2 regions of the Nocardia sp. NPDC047648 genome follow, and region 1 is predicted to be linked to the other one. Evidence: riboswitches for the same ligand, from Rfam matches in the RefSeq annotation. Region 1 holds a riboswitch; the other holds the start of a gene.
The links. Region 1 has a riboswitch for S-adenosylmethionine ahead of ABZ803_RS27810 (aminotransferase class V-fold PLP-dependent enzyme). Riboswitches for the same ligand answer to the same signal wherever they lie in the genome.
Positions count from the first base shown of each region.

Region 1 (3,989 bases):
GTCCAAGCGCGCGGCGCAGGCGACGACCGTGGCCTCGGTGGGGCCGTAGGTGTTCCACACCTCGCGAGCCGAATCGCCGTTCCCCGCGAGGCGCTCGGCGAGCTCCGGCGGGACGGCCTCGCCACCGAAGATGAGCAGGCGCACCGCCTCCAATGCCTCCACCGGCCAGGTCGCCGCCAGGGTCGGGACGGTCGAGACCACGCTGATCTCCCGCCGCACCAGCCACGGGCCGAGGTCGGCGCCGGTGCGCACCAGCTCACGCGGGGCGGGCACCAGGCAGGCGCCGTTGCGCCAGGCCAGCCACATCTCCTCGCAGGACGCGTCGAAGGCGACCGACAGACCCGCCAGCACCCGGTCACCCGGACCGATCGGGGCGTCGCGCAGGAAAAGATCGGCCTCGGCGTCGACGAAGGCGGCCGCGTTGCGATGAGTGACGGCAACGCCTTTCGGAGTGCCGGTGGAACCGGAGGTGAAGATGATCCAGGCGTCGTCGCCGGGAGTGGGCAGCGTCGACCAGGTCTGTTCGCGCTGCTGCTCCGCTGCGCGGATGCCCGCGGCCGTGGTCTCGATGCCTTCGGCGGTCACGATCGCGGTGACCTGCGCTTCCCCGAAGACCAGCTGGGCGCGCTCGTCCGGGTCGTCGGCGTCGACCGGCACGTAAGCGGCGCCGGAGTAGAGGACGGCGAGGATGGTCACATAGAGCCCGCGGGTGCCCGACGGCATGCGCACGCCGACCCGATCGCCGGGCCGCACGCCCGCGGTGGCGAGCCGGGCCATGGTGTTCTCGATCTCGACGACCAATTCCAGATAGGACAGCACCACGTGGCCGTCGTCGATGGCGGGGGCGTCGGGATGGGCGAGTGCCGTCGCGGTCAGGATGTCGACGAGCGTCCTGGCCTCCGGTGCGCGATCGCCGCGTGACAACGGGCCCGCCGGCGCGTCGACGTCTGTCTCGAGCATGGTGCTGTGCGCACCTCCCATCGACTTGCCTCACACTTTCCCGTTGTTGTGTCATAGCTGGGTTACCAAAGGGCAAACAGCGCTGTGGCCAGCTGTCCACGGTACCCGGGGTTGTCGTCGCTTGTTGTTCACCGAACCGGATGCCGGATCGGTGGGCGCGATGCGAGTTGTTGCAGGTGGGATCGATATTCGCCGTTCCGGCGGGGCAAAACGCTGGTGGGCGGCTCGCCCGCCGCGTTCGCCGGGAGATCGCTGATCCGAAGGTGTGATTCGGCTCATCGAGCGGTCCGGATCTGGTCCTCGCGAGGGCCGGGACGCCGGTTCGTTCCGGCCGGTCATCGGGGGAGTCGCAGCGGGGCGCGCCGCGATCGGGTTCAGCGGTTCGAGATACGGAGGCGCTCGAGAAGCTGCGCCGATGCGGGAAACGAGCGGGGACCGAGTCGCATCGGCATCGGATCGGGTCGGTGGTAACCGCCGAGCGAACCGAGGCGCGTTCACCCGTGGACAGGCCGGTGCCGAGACGCGAAAGCCCGCGTCGGGCGCGGCTCGCGCGTCGTCGTGGGGGTGCTTGTAATGGCCGACGCGTGGTGGTTATGTCCACGCGGTGCTCGTGGGGACTCGGGTGGAACGTGGTTGACAGTGCCGGGGCGCTTCTGCCACTCTCGGGTCTGGTCATGAGTGCCAGCGCAAAGCCCCGGCTTGCTGGCCGGCAACCCTCCTCCGCGGTGGGGTGCTCCGGGTGACGACCCGGCCGCCGCCCAACCGGGCGCGGCAAGCGCGGACTCGCCGAATCGTTCGGTCGCGAGTCCCTGAGCCGACGGGATTCACGTGATGACTACTGCTGTCGACAACTCCTGTGCCGCACTCGCCCGGGTGTCCGGCGACGAACTGCGCGTGCCGCTGGTGCACGGCGGATCGGCGACCTACGCCAACTTCGACTACGCCGCGAGTGCGCCCGCGTTGGCCCAGGTCACCGACCGGGTGCAGCAGTTGCTGCCGTACTACGCGAGCGTGCACCGCGGCGCCGGCTACGCCTCGCGGATCTCCACCGAGTGCTACGAAGCCGCTCGCGGATCGGTGTCCCGGTTCCTCGACGCCGCCGACGATCAGGTGGTGGTCTTCACCCGCAACACCACCGACTCGCTGAACCTGCTGGCCTCCTGCGTCCCCGGGGACACCGTGGTGCTCGACATCGAGCACCACGCCAACTTCCTGCCGTGGACCAAGCGGGGCAGGCGCGTCGTGCGGGCCGCCGACACGGTCGAGGAGACCATCGGCAGGCTGGTCGCCGAACTGTGCAGCAAGCCGGCCGCATTGCTCGCGGTGACCGGCGCGTCGAACGTGACCGGCGAGGTGCTTCCGCTGGAACGGCTGGCCACCATCGCGCATCAGTGCGGCGCCCGGATCCTGGTGGACGCCGCCCAGTTGGCGCCGCATCGGCGGATCAGCCTGCGGGACACCGCGATCGACTACCTGGCGTTCTCCGGGCATAAGCTCTACGCGCCGTTCGGCGCCGGTGTGCTGGTGGGCAAGCGGGATTGGCTCGACGCGGCGCAGCCCTACCTCGCGGGCGGCGGCGCGGTGCGTGAGGTGCGCAGCGACGCGGCCGAATGGGCGTCCGCTCCGCAGCGGCACGAAGCAGGCTCGCCGAACGTGCTCGGCGCCGCCGCGCTGGCCGCGGCTTGTGACGCGCTCAGCGGGATCGACGCCGAAACCCTTGCCGCGCACGAACACCGGCTCGCCGACCGCCTGCGCGACGGCTTGGCCACGATCCCCGGCGTCCACCTGCTGCGGATCTGGATCGACAGCCCCGATTCCGTCGGCATCGTCGCCTTCACCCTGGACGATTTCGCCCCCGGCCACGTTGCCGCCTATCTCTCCGCCGAACACGGCATCGGTGTGCGCGACGGACGTTTCTGCGCCCACCCCTTGCTCGCCCGGCTCGGCTCGAGCGGCGCACTGCGCGCCAGCATCGGCCTCGGCACCACCTCCGCCGACGTGGACCGCCTGATCGAGGCGATCGCCATCCTCGCGCGAACGGGCCCCACCTGGAACTACGCCGCCGAGAACGGCGTCTGGAACCCCACCCCCGAAACGCGCCCCTTCACCTCCACCGCCCCCACCGGCGCGGCCCCCTGCCTCGTCGGCTGAAACCGCGCTCTTCCCGATCCGCGCAGTCGCGCCTCGTGAGCTGCGGGCGGTGTCTACGCGGCGTAGGCGACGCGGGTCAGTCGCTCAGGGCGATCGGTCGGTAGTAGCGCCCGTTGTAGTACAGCAATGGCGCGGCGGCGGGTTTCTCGTCGGTGTTGTCGTGGACCCGGGTGACCAAGCCGACGACGAAGGTGTGGTCGCCGATGGGGATCAGTTGGTGCACCGTGGCGCGCAACCAGATGGGGGTGCCGTGCAGGACCGGTTCGCCGGTGTCCAAGGTGGTCCACAGGGCGCGGTCGGTGAAGCGCTCCTCCGCGGTCCTGGAGAACCGGTGGGCCAGGTGTTGCTGGTGTTCGCCGAGGAAGTGGATGACGACGGACTCGGCGTCCAGCATGGCGGACAGGCTGGAGGAGGTGTGCGCGATATTGAACGACACCAGCGGCGGGTCCAGTGACAGCGAGGCGAAGGAGGTCGCGGTGAAGCCGACCGGCCCCTGCGGCGAAGTCAGGGTGACGACGGTGACGCCGGCCGGATAGTGGCGCATGGAGGCGCGATACTGCTCCGCGGTGATGCCGCTCAGATCGTCGGGGATCTGTAGTTCCGTCTCGGGCCGTGGTGCGTCGGTCACCTCACGAAACTACGCCCGGACGCCCCGCAGGTGCGGGTGGCATTGATCGCACTCGTGCGGGCACCGGACTCGCCGCGCGGCCGTCGAGTCAGTCGACATCGATCGGAAGACCCGCGGTGATCCGCAGCAATTCCGGGAACGACGTGCGGAAGATGGTGTTCGGATGCCCGCCCGCTGCCCACAGCTCCCGATGGCGCCCCAGCGCGCTGTCCACCCAGGTGGGCAGGTTGGTCGGGTGACCGACCGGTGC
Region 1 is NZ_JBEYSX010000015.1:152,018-156,006, forward strand. Features, by position in the region: gene ABZ803_RS27805 (Pls/PosA family non-ribosomal peptide synthetase) at 1-960, opposite strand, end outside; SAM riboswitch class IV at 1,631-1,744, shown strand; gene ABZ803_RS27810 (aminotransferase class V-fold PLP-dependent enzyme) at 1,792-3,111, shown strand; gene ABZ803_RS27815 (flavin reductase family protein) at 3,188-3,739, opposite strand; gene ABZ803_RS27820 (YbaK/EbsC family protein) at 3,828-3,989, opposite strand, start outside.

Region 2 (3,989 bases), on a different contig from region 1:
AGCAGACCCAGGGCATGTTCCAGTTGCAGTTCCAGCGCACCGGCGACCTGGTCAGCCTGAGCGGGCGGGTCGATCTGAAATCGCTGCCGCCGCACGGCTCGGACGTGCAGTTGACCATCGCGTTCCCGGCCCGCGTCGCCAAGACCAACGGCAACCGCGAGGGCGACAACGTCGTCTCCTGGAAACTGCCGCCCGGCGACGTGTCCAGGCCGCAGGCCGAGGTCAGCTACGCCGACCCGAACACCCGCTCGTTCGCGGGCTGGGCGGGCATCGCGGGCGGCATCACGCTCGCGGTGGCCGCCATCGTCGCGGCGATGGCGTACATGGACCGCAACCCCGCCGCGCCCGGCGCGCCGGAAGTCGGCTTCTCCCTGAGCCGCTGGTGGCGCTCGGTGACGCAGAATCGCTGAGCGGCAGGTCGGTGCGCCGGGATAGCGTGGCCCACATGGTGAGTGCCGACCTGCCGAAGACGTTGCGCGCGAACTCGATCCTGCCGACCTTCGCCACCGCGGTGGCGGCGCTCGGCGCGGGCATCGCGCTATACAACCGCATCACCGTACCGAGGTTGACGAATGCCCCGACGACGGTGATCGAACCCGTCACCGTCTGCGTTCCCGCGCGCAACGAGGCCGACCGGCTGCCCGCCCTGATCGGTGACCTGCGCGCGCAGGTGGGTGTACCGCGTCTCGCGGTGCGCATCCTCGATGACGCGTCCACCGACGACACCGGCGCCGCCGCCCTGGCGGCGATCGGTGACGACCCGCGTTTCACCCTGCTGCGCACCGAGTCCGATCCGGTCGCCGGCTGGACCGGAAAGGCCGCCGCCTGCGTCCGGCTCGCGGAGGAGGTGTCGACGCCGGTGCTGATCTTCCTGGACGCCGACGTGCGGCTGGCCCCCACGGCGCTCGCCGCGGCGGTCGGCGCGCTGCGCACGCGCGCGGCCGCGCTGGTCTCCCCCTGGCCCCTGCAAGTGGCCGATTCCGTGGCGGAAGCCGTGGTGCAGCCACTGCTGTGCTGGTCGTGGGCCTCCACGCTGCCGATCGTCGTGGCCGACCGGAGCCCGCGGCCCGCCACGGCGGTGGCCTGCGGCCAGTTCCTCGTGTTCGACAACGCCGCCTACCGCGCGGTCGGCGGCCACACGGCCGTGGCCGGGAGCGTCACCGAGGACCTCGACATCGCCCGTACGCTGCGGCGAGCCGGTCACGCCACCGCTCTGGTGGCCGCCGGAGAGCTGGCCCGCACCAGGATGTATCGCGGCGCCGCCGACCTCGACGCGGGCTACACCCGCTGGCTCTGGTCGGCCTACGACGGCACGATCACAGGCGGAGCGGCGGTGGGACTCGTTGCGGCCCTTGCCTATTGGGTACCGCCCGCGGCCGCCGTGCTCGGCAGGGGGGCGGTCCGCCGGACGGGCGCGATCGGCTGGCTCGCCGCCGTCGCCGGGCGCCTGCTGGCCCGCTCGACCGAGACCGGCGGCCCGCTGGGACGCGCGGACGTGCCTGCCGCCTTCGCGCATCCGGTGTCGGTGGCGGCGTATCTGCTGCTGTGGGCGCGTTCGCACCGGGCCCGCCGTCGCGGCACGGCGCACTGGAAGGGGCGTTCGCTCCCAGCGGCGGCGCCGCGCCGCGACAGCTGAATCTCACGGGACCGCGGTGACTCCGACCGTCGGCAGGAAGAAGCAGGACTTGGCGCCGTTCTGCACCGTGCCGAACACCGCGGCGAGAACGGTGCCCTTGCCGGTGTCCACCGGGACCGCCCGCACCCCGCCCATGGGGAGGGCCGCGAAGAGGAAGTCCCGGATCGCCTGCTCGGCCACCGGCCGCTGGTCCGCGGGTACGGCAGCGGGGATCATCGCGCGGGCGATGTCGGCCAGCGGTCCCATGGCGGCCGTTCCGCTGCGTCCGTTGCTCAGATTGAGCCAGGCCACCTGCATTCCGGCGGTGTTCGCCCCGTCCGGCCCGAGGCCGTAGGGCACGAAGGTGAACATGGCTTGCCCGGCCTTGACGGCGCTGAGGTCCAGTCCGGGAAGCTGCACGGTGTTCTTCGGCCACGGCCCGGGTATGGCTCCGGCCACCGCGGGCGCCAGCCCGGCCGTGGTGTTGTCGAGGCAGAACGCCGACGCGCTCGGGTACGCGAACGGCTGGATACCGAGCGCGCGCAGCGCGTCGAGCGCGGTTTGATAGGCGCCGAACAGGTCACCGGGGGCGGCGATCGGCGCGGAGAGATCGGAGAACGCGGGAATCGTGGCATCCGGAGCCGCGAACGCGGCACCCGGCCCGGCAAACGCGAGGGCGACCGAACAGGTCGCGACAGCGGACAATTGGGTCAGACGACGCAAAATGATCACGAAACCTCCTCATCGGCGGAACGATCGAGGGGCACAGTACTCCGGCAAACGGCTCCAACAGCACGGATTGCGTACAGCAATTTCGCGGCGAGTCTCGTTTGCCCGAAATAGGCTTCCGCGTGGCCGACCCGCGTTCCCCAGCCTTGGCGATACCCGTATGCTGCATCGGGCCGCCGTCTTCCGGCGCTGGACGCCCGTCCGCGACGACGCGACAGGTTCACCCCGCCCCTCGGCGAAGCAGCGCACGCCTGGTTACTACAAAGACCCGATCAACTGGCGTGGACAAGGTCTACGCTCACGCTGATTACTTCTCTTGTTCCAGCCTTCCCTTGCTGGGCATCATGATTCGGCTCGCCCCTGACATCGGTTGACAGGGGGTCGGCGCCAACCATCCAGAGCGACCGAGAGACCTGGCTCGTCGACGTCGCAGCAACCCCCCGGCCACCGGGTGCGGGTGCTTCCGCCGGGACCGATGGAGGAACCGAAGTGATCATCGAGGACCCGTCATGAGTGCGTCCACCGCGCCCGCGACCGCCCCGGCGCGCGAACCGGACGCGGCCGGCACACCCCTCCCCGCGCCGGACGCCCCCGAGTACGGCACACCGCCGACCGTGGCCAAGACCCGGCACCCCTGGCGCTGGGTAGTCGGTGCCGTCGCGCTGATCCTGCTCGCCCAGTTCGTGCACGGGCTGGCCACCAACCCCGGGTGGGACTGGCCGACGTTCGCGCAGTACATCACCGCGAAGTCGGTGCTGTCGGCGTTGCGGGTCACCGTGGAGCTGACCGCATGGGGCACGGCGCTGGGCTTTCTGCTCGGCACCGCGCTCGCGGTCGCCCGGCTGTCGAACAATCCGGTGCTGCGGGTGATCTCGTGGGTCTACATCTGGGCGTTCCGTTCGATCCCGCTGATCGTGCAGCTGCTGTTCTGGTTCAACATCGCCTACCTGTACCGGACCGTCTCGATCGGCATCCCGTTCGGGCCCGCGCTGTTCACCTTCGAGGTGAACGGGGTGATCAGCGGTTTCACCGCCGCCGTGATCGGGTTGGCCCTGCATCAGGCGGCGTATTCGGCCGAGATCATCCGGGCCGGGTTCATCGCGGTGGACGCCGGTCAACTGGAAGCCGCCGCCGCGCTGGGGATCCCACGGCTGCGGCAGTTCCGCACGGTGGTGGCGCCGCAGGCCATGCGCTCGATCCTGCCGAACGCGACCAACGAGGTGATCAGCCTGTTCAAGGGCACCTCGATCGTGTCGGTGATGGCGATCGCCGAGCTGTTCTACCAGGTCCAGGTCATCTACGGGCGCAACGGGCGGGTGGTGCCGCTGCTGATGGTCGCGACGGTCTGGTACATCGTGCTCACCACCGTGCTGTCGGTGGCGCAGTACTACATCGAACGCCACTACGCCAAGGGCGCGCACCGCACGCCGCCGCCGACACCGCTGCGACGCGCGTGGCAGAAGCTGCGCGAGGTCGCCGAGGCCGGTCCCGCCGCACCGCGCGGAGCGACCCGATGAGCGCGGCCCCCGCCGTGGAGATCCGCGGCGTCCGGAAATCTTTCGGCGCGCATCCGGTGCTGCGCGGCATCGATCTCACTGTGCGCTCCGGCGAAGTGGTCACCGTGATCGGTCCGTCCGGTTCGGGC
Region 2 is NZ_JBEYSX010000011.1:25,113-29,101, reverse strand. Features, by position in the region: gene ABZ803_RS22520 (DUF3153 domain-containing protein) at 1-410, shown strand, start outside; gene ABZ803_RS22515 (glycosyltransferase family A protein) at 446-1,636, shown strand; gene ABZ803_RS22510 (hypothetical protein) at 1,640-2,347, opposite strand; SAM riboswitch class I at 2,733-2,826, shown strand; gene ABZ803_RS22505 (amino acid ABC transporter permease) at 2,854-3,861, shown strand; gene ABZ803_RS22500 (amino acid ABC transporter ATP-binding protein) at 3,858-3,989, shown strand, end outside.
Region 2: another riboswitch for S-adenosylmethionine. It lies ahead of ABZ803_RS22505 (amino acid ABC transporter permease); the one in region 1 lies ahead of ABZ803_RS27810 (aminotransferase class V-fold PLP-dependent enzyme).